4 regions of the Pseudarthrobacter sp. BIM B-2242 genome follow, and region 1 is predicted to be linked to each of the others. Evidence: riboswitches for the same ligand, from Rfam matches in the RefSeq annotation. Region 1 holds a riboswitch; each other region holds the start of a gene.
What was found. Region 1 has a riboswitch for cyclic di-AMP ahead of IDT60_RS10335 (LysM peptidoglycan-binding domain-containing protein). Riboswitches for the same ligand answer to the same signal wherever they lie in the genome.
Positions count from the first base shown of each region.

Region 2: another riboswitch for cyclic di-AMP. It lies ahead of IDT60_RS03660 (C40 family peptidase); the one in region 1 lies ahead of IDT60_RS10335 (LysM peptidoglycan-binding domain-containing protein).
Region 3: another riboswitch for cyclic di-AMP. It lies ahead of IDT60_RS11365 (NlpC/P60 family protein); the one in region 1 lies ahead of IDT60_RS10335 (LysM peptidoglycan-binding domain-containing protein).
Region 4: another riboswitch for cyclic di-AMP. It lies ahead of IDT60_RS03065 (hypothetical protein); the one in region 1 lies ahead of IDT60_RS10335 (LysM peptidoglycan-binding domain-containing protein).

Region 1 covers NZ_CP061721.1:2,257,581-2,261,772, reverse strand. Annotated here, with positions in the region: gene IDT60_RS10340 (dienelactone hydrolase family protein) at 59-1,030, shown strand; gene IDT60_RS10335 (LysM peptidoglycan-binding domain-containing protein) at 1,097-1,933, opposite strand; cyclic di-AMP (ydaO/yuaA leader) riboswitch at 1,937-2,137, opposite strand; gene IDT60_RS10330 (lytic transglycosylase domain-containing protein) at 2,358-3,623, shown strand; gene IDT60_RS10325 (cupin domain-containing protein) at 3,657-4,034, opposite strand.
Region 2 covers NZ_CP061721.1:767,058-771,249, forward strand. Annotated here, with positions in the region: gene IDT60_RS03650 (metal-dependent transcriptional regulator) at 259-951, shown strand; cyclic di-AMP (ydaO/yuaA leader) riboswitch at 1,115-1,356, shown strand; gene IDT60_RS03655 (M23 family metallopeptidase) at 1,360-2,187, shown strand; cyclic di-AMP (ydaO/yuaA leader) riboswitch at 2,327-2,498, shown strand; gene IDT60_RS03660 (C40 family peptidase) at 2,569-3,255, shown strand; gene IDT60_RS03665 (NlpC/P60 family protein) at 3,409-4,179, shown strand.
Region 3 covers NZ_CP061721.1:2,467,837-2,472,028, forward strand. Annotated here, with positions in the region: gene IDT60_RS11360 (alkaline phosphatase) at 1-1,187, opposite strand, end outside; cyclic di-AMP (ydaO/yuaA leader) riboswitch at 1,718-1,916, shown strand; gene IDT60_RS11365 (NlpC/P60 family protein) at 1,922-2,722, shown strand; gene IDT60_RS11370 (DUF3488 and transglutaminase-like domain-containing protein) at 2,923-4,192, opposite strand, start outside.
Region 4 covers NZ_CP061721.1:629,530-633,721, reverse strand. Annotated here, with positions in the region: gene IDT60_RS03075 (response regulator transcription factor) at 1-699, shown strand, start outside; gene IDT60_RS03070 (HAMP domain-containing sensor histidine kinase) at 711-2,231, shown strand; cyclic di-AMP (ydaO/yuaA leader) riboswitch at 2,334-2,482, shown strand; gene IDT60_RS03065 (hypothetical protein) at 2,488-3,153, shown strand; gene IDT60_RS03060 (HAD-IA family hydrolase) at 3,315-3,995, opposite strand; gene IDT60_RS03055 (VOC family protein) at 4,042-4,192, opposite strand, start outside.

The sequences.
Region 1 (4,192 bases):
CCCTTGCGGGACAGCCTGGTTCGGAGCAGGATGTTAGCCTCACGCGAGGAGGCCGGCCATGGTCCAGCTTGGAAAGTTTGAGCGGTACCTGATTGAGGAATTCTTCGACGACTACCGTGCCGGTGAGATGACACACCGCACGTTTACCCGCCGCGTAGCCTTCATCATGGGCAGCATGGCAGCGGCGTCCGCAGCGATGCTGCTGGTGGGGTGCACACCGGAGGAAGTCCCGCGCAGCACAGACCCAATGCCCACGCCCTCGGGTTCCACGACAGGCACTGCCACCGCATCGACGGGACCTGTGCCGGGGGCGAAGAGCCCGTTGTCCGTTCCCGAAGGCGCTGCAGGGCTAACGACGGCGACAGTCCGGTTGGCTGCGGGCGGAACCGACATCAGCGGTTACCTCGCGCGGCCGGACTCCGGCGGAGCAGGTCCGGCCGTGCTGGTCTGCCACGAGAACCGCGGGCTGACACCGCACATCCAGGACGTGGCGCGCCGGTTCGCGAAGGCAGGGTACACCGCGCTGGCCCTGGACCTCCTGAGCAGGGAAGGGGGAACTGCCAGCCTCGATTCGGACGCCGTTTCGGGGGCGCTGACCAAGGCAGGGGCGGCCCGTCATGTAGGCGACTTCGCGGCAGCCTTTGACTACCTCCAGGCCCAGGACTTCGTGGAGTCCGGACGCATTGCCATGAACGGATACTGTTTCGGCGGCGGCATTACCTGGCAGGCGGCTACCGAGCTGCCGGGCCTGAAAGCCACCGCAGCGTTTTATGGTCCGGCTCCGGACCTGAACAAGGTGCCGGCCATCAAAGCTGCCGCATTCGGGGTGTACGCCGAACTGGACCAGCGGATCACCGGCGCGATGCCGGCCCTCCGCGATGCCTTGGCCGCCACCACTGTGACGCATCAGCTCACCGTCTACCCGGGCGTGGACCACGCTTTCCACAATGACACCGGGGAACGCTATAACGAGGCCCGGGCGACCGCTGCGTGGAATGACACGCTGTCCTGGTTTGGGCAGCACGTCTGAGGATGCAGCAGCGGCCGACGGCGGCGGGCGGCTGTGTGCCGACCGCCGCCGTCCAACGGCCTGGGGTCACGCTACGCGGACGAAGGAAGCGCCCTGGAGCCAGCTGATGGAGTGGACCTCGGTCTTGAAACCGTCCACGCCGCCGCTGACAACCTGGCCGTTGCCGGCGAAGACGCCAACGTGACCGGCAGTGATGACAAGGTCACCCGGGGCAGGCGAGCCAACAACGCTGCCGTACTGGTAGAACTGGCCCGGGGCCAGGTCTCCAACGCTCTTACCGACCGAGCGAAGGGCCTTCTCCACCATGGCGGTGCAGTCCTGCTGTACTCCGAGCTGGCCGTAGGCCGCGGCCAGGATTGCCGAGCCGGCAGCGCCGGTCGGGGCCTGGACAGGGGCGGGAGCCTGGACCGGTGCGGAGGTTGACGCCAGCTGGATGCCGGTGTTGGCGGGAGCAGCCGGGGCGGCTGCCGGGGCTGCGGGTGCTGCCGGTGCCGGGGCGGCTGCCGGGGCTGCCTGACCGGCGGCGGGGATCTGGATCTGGTCGCCCGGGTAAATGATCGAGGACAGCGCCAGGCCATTGGCGGCCAGGACATCGTTGAGGGCTACGCCGTTGGCGGCAGAGATCTCGCCCAGCGTGTCGCCGGAGACGACGGTGTGGACATTGGCCGTTGCGGGGGCCGGGGCCGGAGCGACGGCTGCTGCCGGTGCGCTGGACTGTGCCTGAACGTTACCCGTGCCGGAGTTGTCCGGTCCGCTGACCCCGGCGTGGGCCGGAGCGCTGAAACCGAAAAACAGGCCTGAAGCGGCGGCGACAACAAGGGCCGGCCGTCCGATCGTCAGGGCAAGGGACGTAGTAGGGGTGGTGGCGGCACGATGGCGTGCGGCAGTGTACTTCTTGGACATGGTTGATTGCCTCTCCCATGCCTGCGGGGTGAGCTGTCGGGTTCGGGTCGGAGACACCCGGCCGTGCGCCACCGTGCAGGACGGGACGCAAACGACTTAACCCCAAGGCCTCAGCTGAAGCCGTGAAAATGTGGTTCCCCCGTCCCTGCCAGTTCAATTGCGCTGGGGTCCCGGGTCAGCGGCAGGGCTCGGCATACTGACGGGAATGTCCTGGCTTTGAACCAGGGCACCGAACGACCATAGCCGCTGGTTTTCCCAAATGTCACATTCCGATAACGGAATGTAGGGCAAAAACACGCTTGAAGGTGCCAGCAATGTTTCCTGGTTGTGGTAATAGCATCGCAGGTCAGGCCCCGAAACCGATATATGCCCGGTAAGCTCACCAACTATGTGTCCGATCCCACAAAACAGGCGGCCGTCCGCAGTGGCCGCAGTCCTCGTACTGGCCGTCGCCGGTTCGTTATGCGGCACGCCTGCATACGCGGCCGCCGACACCCCGCCCGATGGATACCCCTCATGGCAGGACGTGGAGAAAGCCAGGCAAACCGAGGCCGGCACCTCAGCGGAAGTCGCCAGGATTGGCGACCTGCTGGGCGGATTGCAGACCCGGTCCGAAGCCCTCGGAAATGCCGCCGTCACCGCCGCCGCCGAGTATGCGGTGACCGGGGCTGAGCTTCAGGCGGTCAGTTCGAGGGTGGATGCCCTGGCCGCGCAGGTGGCCCGTGCGCAGGAGGATGCAACCCGTCATAAGAAGGAAATTGGTGCGCTCGCAGCACAGTCGTACAAGACCGGCGGGACAAACATCGGGTTCTTCGTGGCGCTCGACGCCGTGCAGACCAACAGCATGCACGGGCTGAACATCGTCCGGATCGTCAGTGACAAGACGGCGTCCCTGGTCCACAAATCAGCAGAGACTGAGAAGGCGGCGGAGGCGCTCGCCGGCCAGGAGCGCGCGGCCAAAGCCGAACGCGAACGGCTGGCCGGGGAAGCGCAAACGAAGCTGGCCGCAGCCCGGTCGGCCCAGCAGGCGATGTCGCAGCAGGTCGCGGAGCAACAGGAACGCAGCACCGAACTCACCGCCCAGCTCGCCTCGCTCAAGGGAACAACGGCTGCAGTGGAGGGTGAGTTCCGTCAGGGTCAGGCCGCGCTGGCAGCCTTCGAAGTGTCGCAGGCGGCAAAGCGTGCGGCGGCGGAAGAGCAGGCACGCCGCCAGGCAGCGACCGCAGCGATCGCTGCGGCCCAGACCCCGGCGAAGCCAGCCCCGGCCGCCCCTGCCCCGCAGAATCCTGCTCCCGGAGTGCCTGCCCCGGCACCTCCTGCTGAAAGTCCGACGCCAAAGCCGCCGCCCGTCGTCGTCCCCTCTGTTCCGGGCGGCGGGGTCAACGACCCCGCAGGCGCCAGGAGCTACGCTGCCGGGAGGCTGTCCGCCTACGGGTGGGGCCAGGACCAGTTCCAGTGCCTGGCGCAGCTCTGGACGAAGGAATCCAACTGGCTGACCACGGCCACCAACCCGGACTCAGGTGCGTACGGCATCGCCCAGGCGCTGCCGGCCAGTAAGTATGCGAGCGCGGGAAGCGACTGGCTCACCAGCTACCGGACCCAGGTGGACTGGGGACTCGCCTATATCCTTGACCGCTACAATTCACCTTGCGCCGCGTGGAACCACTCGATAATCAGGAACTGGTACTGACCGCCTCCCGCCGCTGACCGATCCCGGCCGCGCTCAGCCGCCGGCCGGCTTGGCGAACTCCGCAGCGCTGAGGAATTCGATGCCGACGAATGGCTGGTCGCCGTCTACCCAGGCGTCATGGCCGGGCGGGATGGTGTACGAATCACCGGCGCTGATATTGATCTGGCTGTCTTCGGTTTTTACCGCAAGGGCCCCGGACACGCAGTACCCCACATGGCTGTTCTGGCACGATTCGGTTTTCACCACCGGCTTGATGCACTCCGACCAGCGCCAGCCGGGCTGGAACGTAAACCGGCCAATGGTGTAATCGCCGAGGTTGACGACGTCCACTTCTGTTTTGTCCGGGCGGCGCTTCTCGTCGGGAGCGTCATGGGATTTCGATGCCAGCTGGTTGACGTGGTTTGTAGGCATGGTGTGCCGGCCTTTTCCTGGGATGGTGCGCTTGCCCGCCGCCTGTCCCTGGCTGCCAGACGGTATCTGCGGCTCTTACGAGTGCCAGCATGCTCCGTGGCGGGACGCTTGTCGATCCCCAATTTCCGCTGGCGCTTCCGCGGGCACTTTCTCGGGCG
Region 2 (4,192 bases), 1.5 Mb from region 1:
CGTGGACATGTTGGCGTCCGGGACGGTGGGGTGGCCGGCAGTCAGCAACGACTGCAACGAGGGCCGCTTTTATTCTGCCTGAAACAGAAGAACGGGCGGGAACCGGCACCGTCATAGTCCAATCAACGAGACGATCTGCACCCTGCGGGATTATCCGGACAAACTCAAAATAGGCTAAGCTTTTCACCGGACCTCGACGCGGCTGGGACGCGATACGGTGGGACAACGCTAGGTACTGCGCTCGAGGAGCTGAGCTGGATGACGGATCTGATCGATACCACGGAGATGTATCTTCGAACCATTTTGGAGCTTGAAGAAGAGAACATCGTTGCCCTTCGCGCCCGCATCGCCGAGCGGCTGCGGCACTCCGGACCTACGGTGTCCCAAACCATCGGCCGGATGGAGCGCGACGGACTGGTTGTGGTCTCCGGCGACCGCCATCTGGAACTGACCGGGACAGGGCGCAAGCGGGCCACCGAGGTCATGCGCAAGCACCGGCTCGCTGAGCGCCTCCTGGCTGATGTCATCGGCCTGGACTGGGCTTACGTCCACGACGAAGCCTGCCGCTGGGAGCACGTGATGAGCGAGCGCGTTGAGCGGCGCATCTACGAACTGCTCGACCACCCCACTGAATCTCCTTACGGCAATCCCATCCCCGGCCTGGCAGCGCTGGGCGGAACATCCTCCGTTCCGGACGCCGGTGTGATTAATCTCGTAGAGGCCATGCTGGGCTACGGGCCAACATCGAGCGTGACGGTGAACCGCCTGGCAGAACCCATCCAGGTAGAACCTGAGTTGCTTGTGCAGCTGGATGAAGGCGGGATTCGGCCGGGCGCCTCCGTTTCCCTGGAACGCGTCGGGGAGTACATTTCCGTGCGGGTTCCCGGCATTGAGGGTGCGCTTGAGCTCCCGCCCGAAGTGGCTGCGCACGTCTTCGTTTCTGTCCGCTAGAGGACCCGCCTGACGGACGTCACGTCCCCGCTGCCCGGCGGTCCGGAGCGCCGCTCCAGGGCCCCGCTAGCGGATCGTCGCGCATTCCGCAAAAGATAACGGAATTGTTACCTCCCCGCTTCGTCGCATATAGTTTAAGCCAAGCGTCGATACAAAAGCGTTACCTGATCCGGAGCCGAGCTCTGCCAGCGGATCAGGTGCAAAGTCACCAACTGGCAGAGGCGGAGGAACCACAACCGGCAGTCAAAAAGCTGCCTTGGGGTGAAGTCCGTCAGCAGCAAGCCTTTCCAGCGGAAGAATCTCCCGGGATACCCCTGCGCCAAATGCTTGCCACGGCGGACCGGGTCTTTGAACTCTCTGACCCGAATCCGACAGCTAACTTCGCAGGCTATCCAGAGAGGAACATTCTTGACCACGCAATACTCCAGGGGCCGCCGCCGCGCGGCAGGCCCCGCTTCGGCGCCGCGGGCTGCCGAGGAATTTTCCGCGGAGAGGCCACGCGACGTACAGCGCGCAGCGCGGCGTCAGCGGCGTGGCGCGTTCAGGCAGATGACCGATTTTGCGGCCGCCAGCGGTATTGGCCAGAAAGCCGGAATTGCCCTCGCGGCCACTGGCCTGGCCCTCACTGTGACGGTTCCGGTCACGGGTCCGGTGATGGCCGACCAGCAGCCGGGCCAGTCCGTCGGCGCGGTTTCCGCAACCCCGCAGCCCGAGATTTCCGCTGAAGCAGCGGCTCAGATCGACTTCAGCCGCTCGTCAGTTGTGACGGAGGGTGACCCCGACGGCAAGCTCAAGCAGTTGCTGAGTGCGCAGTCGGCCGGCTCTATTACGCCTGCGGCCTCCGCGGGCAGCCTGGGCGCACCGCTCGCAGAACTCTCCACGGCGTCACCGTTCGGATTCCGGATCAGCCCCATCACGGGCGGGTCCGGGGACTTCCACCGCGGCCAGGACTTCATGGCCCAGTGCGGTACGTCGGTGCTGGCTGCTGCCAGTGGCACCGTGACGTTCGTCGGCTGGCACCAGTACGGCGGCGGCAACCGGGTAGTGGTGGACCATGGCAACGGCCTGGAGACCACGTACAACCACCTGTCGTCCGCAACGGTCAGCACAGGCCAGACAGTGACCCGCGGCGATGTCGTGGCCCTCAGCGGCACCACGGGGGCCTCCACGGGCTGCCACCTCCACTTTGAAGTCCAGGTCAACGGCGAAGTTGTTGACCCCACAGGCTGGCTCTAAGCGCAAAATGAGCGCTAGCTCTCAATTCACCGAGACCTGCCGTGACCTGAATGTGACATTGGCTCTGAACTGCTGTAACGTCTAAAGCGCGTCAACTTTTCCGAAGTTGACGTTCTTGAGTGGATTGCCTAGCTCTGCCACCGCTCAAGGTCCGTTCGCATGAATTCGTCTGGCAGGGGCGGGGGAACCAATTTTGGTCTTCGATCCTGAAGGCCTTGGGGTTAAGTCGCAAAGCTTCCCAGGAAGCGGCGCGGCCGGGTGACTCCCATCCGAATCCGACAGCTCACCTCGCAGGCATTGGGAGAGGCTACCTTCGTGTCTTCACGCCATAATTCTGCGCGCCACCGCGCGCAAACGGTTCGCACCAACCCCTTGGGCTCCGTGTCCAAGGCTGTTAGTGCAAACGCCGGGACCGTAGGTCGCCAGGCTGCTGTCATCGCAGCTGCGTCAGGTCTGATCCTGACCATGGGGCTTCCGGCCAACGCCGCGGACACCACCGCAGGTGTGTCCGCCTCCACCGAGTCCGGTTCAACGCAGACTGCGCTTGCCGTCACTGCCGCGCCCACGGCCACGGTTTCCTTCGAGCGCATTGTGGTCGAGACCACGCCGGCGCCGAAGATCGAACCGGTCCGTGCACAGTCCACGGCTTCCGAAACAGCAGCCGAAGCGGCAGCTGAAACGGAAACCGCCGCTGCCGGTGCAGCCGAGACCAAGCTTGCGGACACTGTTTCTGCAGCCGCAGGTTCGGGCTTGGCAGCAATTGCGTACACCGGTATCGGCAGCCCTTACGTCTGGGGAGGCACCTCTCCCAATGGCTGGGACTGCTCCGGCTTCACCCAGTGGGTTTACGCCCAGGCCGGCATCAGCATTCCCCGCGTCAATGCCTGGACCGCGATGCGGCCCACCGCCACCCCGGCCCCGGGTGACCTGGTGATGCAGAACGGCGGAGCGCACGTTGGTATCTACGTCGGCAACGGCATGATGATCAGCGCGCTGAACCCGTCACAGGGCACGTTGCTGCACGCTGTTGCGGCAACAGGATCGTCCTCCTTCTACACCATGGGCTAAATCCGGTTATCCGGATCAACTCCCCGTTTCTTCGCTAGAAACCCTTAAAAAATCCCCGTTCGGGGCGTGCCGGCGTGCCCCCAAGATGCCGGCGCGTCCACAGCCCTCGGGCTGCCCAAAAGGCCCTGAGGAACACGAAAGAGAGAAATTTTAATGACTACTCGTGCAACTGTTGCACGGCACCGCGCCGAGGTCACCAAGACCAACTCGCTTGCTGTCATTGCCAAGGCTGTCGGCGACAACGCCGGTGGCATGGGCCGCCAGGCCGCGGTTATCGCTGCTGCCTCCGGCCTGGTCCTGACCAGCGGGATTGCGGCCAACGCCGCAGACACCAACATTCAGCGGGAAGCCGCTTCGGCCTCCAACCTTGAGGTTGAGGTTTCAGCGCCGGCCATCATTTCGGCTGCCTCCACCATCGCCATCTCCTACGAGAAGCCTGCTGTGACCACCACGCCGGCTCCCGTTGAAGAGCCGGAGCCCGTTGTTGAAGCAGTTGAGGCACCTGCCGCACCTGCTGCCCAGCCCGCGGCCGCAATCAAGGTTGCGTCGTCCACCCCGGCTGCCCCGGCCGCGCCCGCCGCTCCCGCTGCCGCCAGCGGCAAGGGCCAGGCCATCCTGTCCGCTGCCTACGCACAGCTCGGCGTAAACCAGGATTGCACCATGCTGGTCACCAACTCTCTCGCCGCCGTCGGAATCAACTTCCACGACTGGCCCGCAGGCTACCTCGGCCTTGGCCGCACCGTCAGTGCAGCCGAAGCCCAGCCGGGCGACCTCATCTACTACGCAGACGGTGGAGCAGGCATGGCCCACGTCGCGGTCTACGCCGGCAACGGCCAGGCTGTTCACGGCGGCTACAACGGCAACCAGACCGTTGTGTTCAGCGCCAACGTTGGTTCGGGCCCGGTCTTCATCCGCGTGTCCTAGCAGCTGATTGAAC
Region 3 (4,192 bases), 210 kb from region 1:
GCTTCGGCGTTAGTGAAGGAGCCCTTTTCGATGATGTGGAAACCGCCGGTTTCGTGGTCGGCGGTAACAATGACCAGGGTATTGCCGTCCTTCTTGGCGAAGTCCAGGGCTGCGGCGACGGCATCGTCGAAGGCCTTGACTTCCTCCAGTGTCTGGGCCGCGTCGTTGTCGTGGGACCGCTTGTCAATCAAGGAACCTTCAACCTGCAGGTAAAAACCCTTGCCGCTGCTTTCCTGTTGCTGGTTTAGAAGCTCAAGAGCTTTCTTTGTCATCTCCGGCAGGGACGGCTCCTTCGCCTGGGGAGCTCCGGGGTCGTCCTGCTTGGCTTTTTCAACGGTCAGGTTTCCCTTGTTGAACAGGCCAAAGACCTTCTCCCCCACGGCTCCGTTCAGGTCGTCCCGGGTCGCGGGAATCTGGCTGGAAACCGAACCCAGGATCGAGTAGCCCTGCTCCTTCAGCTCGGTTTCATCCGAGGCGTCAAAGCGGCGCAGGCCGCCGCCGAAGATGATGTCCGCGGTACCGTTGCGGGCGATCTGGTCTGCGATCGGGGTTACTCGGACATCACTGGTCGGCAGCGGCTCACCGGTGATCTCTGTGTCCTGGCACGCGTCCGCGGAGTAGTCCGGTCCCTGGCAGCCGCGGGACAGGACGTGGCTCATCTGCCCGGCCGGGGACGCGTCGGTAATTTCGGCCGTGGAGACACTGCCAGTGCGGTAGCCGGTCTGCTTGGCCAACTCCATCATGGTCGGCACCACATGGCCCGTGGCATCCACCCCGAGGGCGGCGTTGTAGGTTTTCACCCCGGAGGCCCACGCCGTGGCTGCAGCGGCGGAATCGGTGACCAGTTCCGGGGCGAAGTCAGACTGCCCCGGCTGGCCGGAGTTTTTCTGCACAGCATAGGTACTGACAGAACCGTGGGCCGGGAGGGTTTCCATAACCAGCCTGCCCTCGGCACCGTAGAAACGCTCCCTGCCGGCAGTGACTTGGGTGCGGCCCATGCCGTCACCAAGCAGATATATAACGTTCTGGGCTGTGCCAGGTGCCGGCTTGGTGGCGGTAAACACCGCGGACGAGATCAGCCCGGTGGCCACGACGGTGGCCACGACGGCTGCCAGGACGACCCAAATGATCCTGCGTCTTTTCCGTGCAGGGTCGGCGGGCGTGACGTCGGCCGGAACTTGTGTCATCGGAGGGTGCTTTCCTGTCAGGGGCGGGGGGCTATATCGCCTTTGCCTCAAACCGTACCGCGGCCATAGCACTACCCGAGGGTTTCTCGAGCCAATGGAAATAGATCCGTTCAGAAAGGATACGCATGTTCCGGGGCATTGAATCAGTTAAGGACAACCCGGCCTTCATCCGGCTGGCCCGCCCGGTCCTACCAACCGGTGCGCCCATCAGTGGGGCCTGTTCCAAAGGCAGCCGCTGAACAGAAGCCTTTTAGCGGCGGCGAAGACGGAATGCACTTCCGGCTTCGCCTTCGTCTTCTTCCAAAGCATGTTTCAGACTTCACAAATGATTATGTGGCCGACCGGGCAGGAAGACGGGCCGTTCTTTTTCGACTCCCGGCGGGCGGCGGCGCGATTGTTCAGCCCCCGTCCTTAGCGCCGTCCTTCAGGTATTCGGACGGGGGATCGCTGCTTTGCGTTATGCAAATGTGACAACGCCGTGGTTTTTGCAGTAGGGTCGGACGCGTGCCGGTCTCAGAATGCGGCACTCCTGAGCAGATTTGCCTAACTCTGCCGCTGCCCCGGGATCCCTTCGCAACATTCGTCCGGCAGAGACGGGGAAACCACATGACGGCCTGCTTCGGGCGGGCCTTGGGGTGAAGCCGCGCCTCCTGCCTTGCGCTGGAGATGCGGCCGGGTGTCTCCCATCCGAATCCGACAGCTAACCTCGCAGGCAGTGGGAGAGGCCCTTTTTCGTGTCTATTCGCCGTGCTCACGGCCGCCACCGCGCGGTCCCCGTTCAGACCAGTGCCCTTGCGGTCCTGTCCAAATCCGTCGCTGAAAACGCCGGCGGTGTGGGCCGTCAGGCCGCCGTCATCGCGGCAGCTTCCGGGCTCGTCCTGACCAGCGGCCTTGCAGCGCAGGCAGCGGACGCGCCGGCCCAGCGGGACACGGAGCCGACCTCGACCCTGGAGCTCGCCAGCCAGGTCCAGGCCCCGCTCAGCGCAGACGCCACCGTCCAGATCTCCTTCGAACGTCCCGCCGTGAAGACCACGCCGGCCCCTGTCGTGGAAGCGCCGAAACCGGTCGCCGTCCAGGCCCCCAAGGCAGCCGCTCCGGCCGCGCCCGCCGCCGTGAAGGCTGCTGCGCCGGCCAAGGCCAAAGCCCAGGTCACTGTCACCCCCGCCCCTGCTGCCGCGCCGGCAGCCGCCCCGGCGGCCGCTCCGGCAGCAGGTGGAGTCAACGCCACCATGGTCTCCTCGGCCTACGCGCAGATCGGCATGATCCAGGACTGCACCCGGCTGGTGGAAAACGCCCTGAACGCTGCAGGGATCCCCGTCGGTGACCTCGGTCCCATGCAGTTCATGAACTACGGCACCGTGGTCTCCGATCCCCAGCCCGGGGACATGGTCATGCAGCCCGGCCACGTCGGCATCTACGTCGGCAACGGCCAGGTCCTCAGCTCCGGGCTGAACGGCAAGAACGAAACCGCGGTCCACCCGCTGACCTGGATGACGTCCAAGGGCGCCGTCACCTTCGTCCGCGCAGGCAAATAAATCCACTGAAGGCCGGTCATTCGGTGCCTTGGGGGCGGCGAATCACCGGCCTTCAGTATCGCTTGAGCAGCACCCGCCGCGAATGCTGTTCCTGGAACTACGGCCTGTCCGCACTGACCAGCCGACCGCTTAGTAACGATTTGGACACGGCCTGCACGGCTTCTTCTCCTCAGCGTCCAGCCCTTGCCTTGTGCACGAGGTCAGTATCGGCGTCGTAGCGATCGCGGCAGGAGCCTGGCTCTCAGGCGCGCCGGCAGGGTCTTCGAACCCCACAAAGCCCGCCTGACTTCCTGGACATCGGCCCAGGTTGGAGACACCGTCCCGGGTACGGGTTGTACCTTCGCAGCAGCGTACATTTGCATCTCAAAGGCGTGGCGGAGCCTGGTCAGTGAGTCGACGGCCTGGCTGTTGAACCGCGCCTGCTGCATCAGTCGGCTGGTAAAAGCCCGCGGTGTTTCTGCCGCGCCCGGAGTGTAGCCATGGTCAACGGCGCTTTCCGTCGTCTCGGCCCAGGCGATGCTGGCTGCTTGTTGCGGATTCGACCTGAGAAAGCGGCGCTTCCGTCCACCGGATCTGGCGGCGCGGATCAGGAAGGGCGCGGCGGCCAGAAACAGCAGGACCAAGGCCACCACCGTCATGCCGGGCTCCACGCCGGAAGGGATGGGCGTGCCCGGCGTGCCGCTGCCCGAAAGTCCCGGGGCAGGAGTCGGGGATGTCCCGGTGTCCGGCATGGATAAGCCGTCGGGTCTGAGGTCGTCTTCTACCGGGAGGTTTGGAGGAGTTGCCGGTTGCTGCGCGTAGTCCGGGACCACGCCGCGGGAGGGTGTCGGTTCGAACCTCACCCAGCCGGCACCGCGGAAGTACAGCTCAGGCCAGGCATGGGCATCCTTGGAATCAACGGCGAATTCGGGCAGCTGTTCACCGCCAACCAGAACGGCGTTCCCGGTTGGGTCCCCTGGTGCATAACCGACTGCGACGCGGCTCGGGATCCCGGCCAGCCGGGCCATGACAGCCATGGCACCGGCGAAGTGGACGCAGTAGCCGGCTTTTACCTCAAGGAACCGGCCAATGACTTCAAGGCCGGTGCCATCGTAGTTTCCTTCAACAGGCGCCTGGAGGGAGTAGGTGAAGTCACCGCCGCGGAGGTAATTCTGGATGGCCATTGCTTTGTTATAGGGGTTGATCAAGTCCGAGGTGAGGTTCGACGCCGTTTCCCTGACGACTGTCGGAAGATCCTCGGACAGGTAACTAAACCGGGCGTCAACTTCGTCATTCCCCACAGGTGCGCTGCCGGCAAGGACTTCACGCGTCAATTCCGGTACTGAACTGGTCACCTGGTAGCTTTGCCCGGCCGAAGTTTCCCCTGTAGCCGACAATACCGTCAGTGTTCGCGGATCCCATGTCCACCGGCCGTCGACTCCCGTGATGCTCATTGGGGCATAGGGTGCCAGCAACCACGGACTCGTAAAG
Region 4 (4,192 bases), 1.6 Mb from region 1:
ACCCACCCGGACGGCTCCCCTATCCGCGCCTTGGTAGTCGACGACGAACCCAGCCTCTCTGAGCTTATGAGCATGGGGTTGCGCATGGCCGGCTGGTCCGTTGCCGTGGCCGCGGACGGCCCGGAGGCCGTAAAGCTCGCCAAGGAGTTCCGCCCGGACGTCCTGGTACTGGACGTCATGCTGCCGGGGTTCGACGGCGTTGAGCTGCTGGGCAGGATCCGCGCCTTTGCCCCGGAGGTACCTGCGCTGTTCCTGACTGCCAAGGACGCCGTCCAGGACCGGATTGTAGGGCTGGCCGCCGGCGGGGACGACTACGTCACGAAGCCCTTCAGCATGGAAGAGGTCCTGCTGCGGCTGCACCGCCTGGTTCAGCGGTCCGGCGTGGCTGCGATGGACACGGCCGAGCTGGTGGTGGGCGACCTTGTCCTCAACATCGACACCCGTGAAGTCACCCGGGCCGGTGACGGGCTGCAGCTGACGGCAACCCAGTTCGAGCTGCTCCGCTACCTGATGGAGAACCCCAGGCGCGTCATCAGCAAGGCGCAGATCCTCGACCGGGTCTGGAACTACGATTTCGGCGGCCAGGCGAACATTGTGGAGCTCTACATCTCCTATCTTCGCAAGAAGGTGGATGCAGTGCACCCGCCCATGATTCACACCGTGCGGGGTGCCGGCTACGTCATCAAACCGGCCGAATAGCGCCGCCGTCCATGCCGCGAGAAATCACGCACCCTGGCCGCAGCTGGCTGAAACCGGCAACCTGGCACCTGCGCACGCGCCTGATCCTGCTGGCAATGACGTTGCTGGTGGCCATCTGCGGCGCCGTGGGCCTGTTCAGCTATGCCTCCATGGATTCGTTCCTTACCAGGCAGCTGGATGAACAGTTGAGCCAGGCCGCCAACCGCTCGAATGATCCCGGCCGCCCGCCCCAGGGTGGCTTCAACGGCAGGGATCCCCTGGATGCCCGTGGCCAGAGTGTCGGAACCCTGAATGCGCGCATCGTCAACGGTCAGATCAACATTGGCGGCTACCTCGACTCGGACACCACCCGGTCTGCGCTCAGCTCTGAAGACAAGCAAACACTGCTGGCGCTGACGCGGAACGGCAATCCCGTGGATCGCCCACTCTCCAACGGGGATTACCGGATTGTGGCCGTGGAAACCGGCTTCGGCGACGTTTTGGTCACCGGGCTTCCCCTGGCCGGCAAGGAAAGCACCCTCGCTTCCCTGGTGTGGACCTTTGTCTTTGTCTCGCTGGGCGGGCTGGTGCTGATCGGACTCGCCGGAACGGTGCTGATCCGCCGGACCATGCAGCCGTTGGAGCAGCTGTCCGAGGTGGCAACCAAGGTTGCGCGGCTCCCGCTGGACGCCGGCGAGGTGGCCCTCGCGGTGCGCGTCCCGCCGTCGACCGCCAATCCCGGAACCGAAGTGGGCAGCGTGGGCCACGCCCTGAACCTGATGCTGGACAACGTCGCCAGCGCCCTTGAGGCGCGTCAGCGGAGCGAGACGAAGGTGCGGCAGTTCGTTGCCGATGCCTCGCATGAACTGCGCACCCCGTTGACCGCCATCCGCGGGTACACGGAGCTGATGCGGATGACCGAAGACTTCACGCCGGACGGCCGGAAGTCCCTCGCACGCGTGCAGAGCCAGTCCGAACGCATGACCACCCTGGTGGAGGACCTGCTCCTGCTCGCCCGGCTTGACGAAGGGCAGCCCCTGAAACTCAGCGAGGTTGACCTGACCCAGCTCGTGATCGAGGCAGTCAGCGATGAAAAAGTTATCGCACCCGGCCACAACTGGCGCCTGGAACTCCCTGATGAGCCGGTGTCGGTCAATGGCGACGCGGCGCAGCTTCGCCAGGTACTGGTAAATCTGCTCTCCAACGCGCGCAAGCACACGGCCCCGGGCACCACCGTGGTCACCAGTGTGGAAAAGTCCGCCGGCAGTGCAGTCGTTACCGTGACGGACGACGGCGGCGGCATCCCACCGGAATTCGTGGACCACGTTTTTGCCAGGTTTGCCCGCGCAGACGCGGCCCGCAAAGGCACTGCGCCCGCGTCCGGCGTTGGGGCCGCCGAAGGCACCAGCGGCCTCGGCCTGTCCATCGTCCAGTCAATCGCCGAGGCGCACGGCGGCACGGTTGACGTAGCATCGCGCCCTGGACGCACGGCGTTTGTTTTGCGCCTTCCCATGGGAGTTACGGCACCGCAAGGCAACGCGCCGACGTCGTGATCTCCGTTACCAAAATGTGACTTAAGCTCCGCGCTCCTGTAGCGTCAATGGGGTGCGGTTCCCGTTCGGGCCGCATATCCGGATGTCGCCAAGCTCTGCCGCTTCCCGGATCCCGTATTCAGAGGCAGAGGCGGGGGACCCAGAGTCCCGGGCGTAAATGCCCTTGGGGTGAAGCCAGCACGTGATGTTTCCGTGTGGCCGGATGCCCTCATCCGAACCCGACAGCTAACTCCGCAGGTGTGAGAGGCGATCCATCATGTCTGAATCCAAGGTACAAACGCGCCCGGAGAACGGGTCCACCAAAAATCACCGCAAGATTCCCTCCCTGGCCCAGCGGGCAGCCGTCTTCACCGCGGCATGCGCTCTCCTCATCGGTGTGGGCGCAGCAGGCCAGGCAAACGAAGCCAGCCAGCTGGCAGCTGCCAGCGACACCCAGCAGTTGTCCACGGCCGACCTCGAGTCCAAGCTGAGCATGGAAAAAGCAGAGGTTCAGGCCAAGGCCGCCCCGTCCCCGGAGCCCGAAATCAGCGTTGCCCCGCAGGCCGCTGAACCGGCACCGGCCCCGGCCCCCGAGCCCGCACCCGCCCCTGAGCCTGCCCCGGCTGTAGCCGTGGACGACCCCGCCGGAGCCCAGGCATATGCGGCTGGCCAGCTGGCCAGCTACGGCTGGGCGCCGGACCAGATGCAGTGCCTGCAGACCCTGTGGACCAAGGAATCTGACTGGACCACCACGGCCACCAACCCCAGCAGCGGTGCCTACGGCATCGTCCAGTCGCTCCCCGCCGAGAAAATGGCGAGCGCAGGTGCGGACTGGCTCACCAACTACCGCACCCAGATCAACTGGGGACTGAACTACATCCAGGAGCGCTACCAGTCACCGTGCGGTGCGCTGAACTTCCACCTGTCGAACAACTGGTACTAAGCCAGATTTTCAGCATCCGTAATGCGCAGCAGGCCCTGAATCCCCCGGTTCAGGGCCTGCTGTCGTGAGCGGGAGCCCACGGCATCCGGCATTGCCGGACCCTGCGTGTCCGGTGACGGGGCAGCGCCGTTCCTGCGCACAAATGGAAGTGGATGCCGGCCCTAGAGCCGGAATGAAATGATCCTGCGGCCCGTGGCGTCCGCATCCACTGCTGCAGTGACTGAACTGTAGTCCTGGATATGCAGCACCCCTTCAGGCAGCGGGCCGGTATTAGGACCCACGGCCACGGTCCGCATGCCTGCGGCCACACCGGCGGCAATTCCGGCCGGCGCATCCTCAAACACCACGGCATCCTCCGGCTCCACGCCCAGCAGTGAAGCGGCCCGCAGGTAGCCTTCAGGATGCGGCTTGCCCCGCGTCACCAGGTCCGCAGTGAGGGCTGTTGCCGGCATGGCCAGCCCTGCGGCTTCCATGCGGATATCCGCCAGAAGCCGGTCTGCGGAAGTGACCAGCGCGATCGCGTCAGCCGGGAGGCTCTGTAGCAGGCGGGCGATGCCCGGCAGCGCGACAATGCCCTCGGTCCGCACGCGTTCCATTGCGCCGAGTTCCTCCGTGAGGGCGGCCACGTCTGCACCCTCCGGCGCGAACCGCCGCACAGTGTCAATGGCCTGCACACCATGTGAAGTCCGGATGATCTCTGCGATGTCCAGGCTGTAGCGTGCGGCGAACTCACCCCACACCTGCTCGACGACAGCGGTGGAGTCCACCAGGGTGCCGTCCATGTCGAAGAGGACTGCACGGCAGGAAAGCATGACGGTGGAAGCGGGGGCTGGAATGCTCATCGCTCCATCTTGCCCCAGATGTTCCAGGCTTCGTGTCCCGAGTGTCCTAGGCTTCCCGTCCCGGGATGTACTGCACGGCCCACTTGTTGCCGTCAGGGTCCGCGAAGTACACAAAGTGACCCCAGGCCTGGACGTCCACGTCGCTCACGTCCACCCCGTTGTTCTTGAGGTAGTCATGGGCGGCATGGATGTCACTG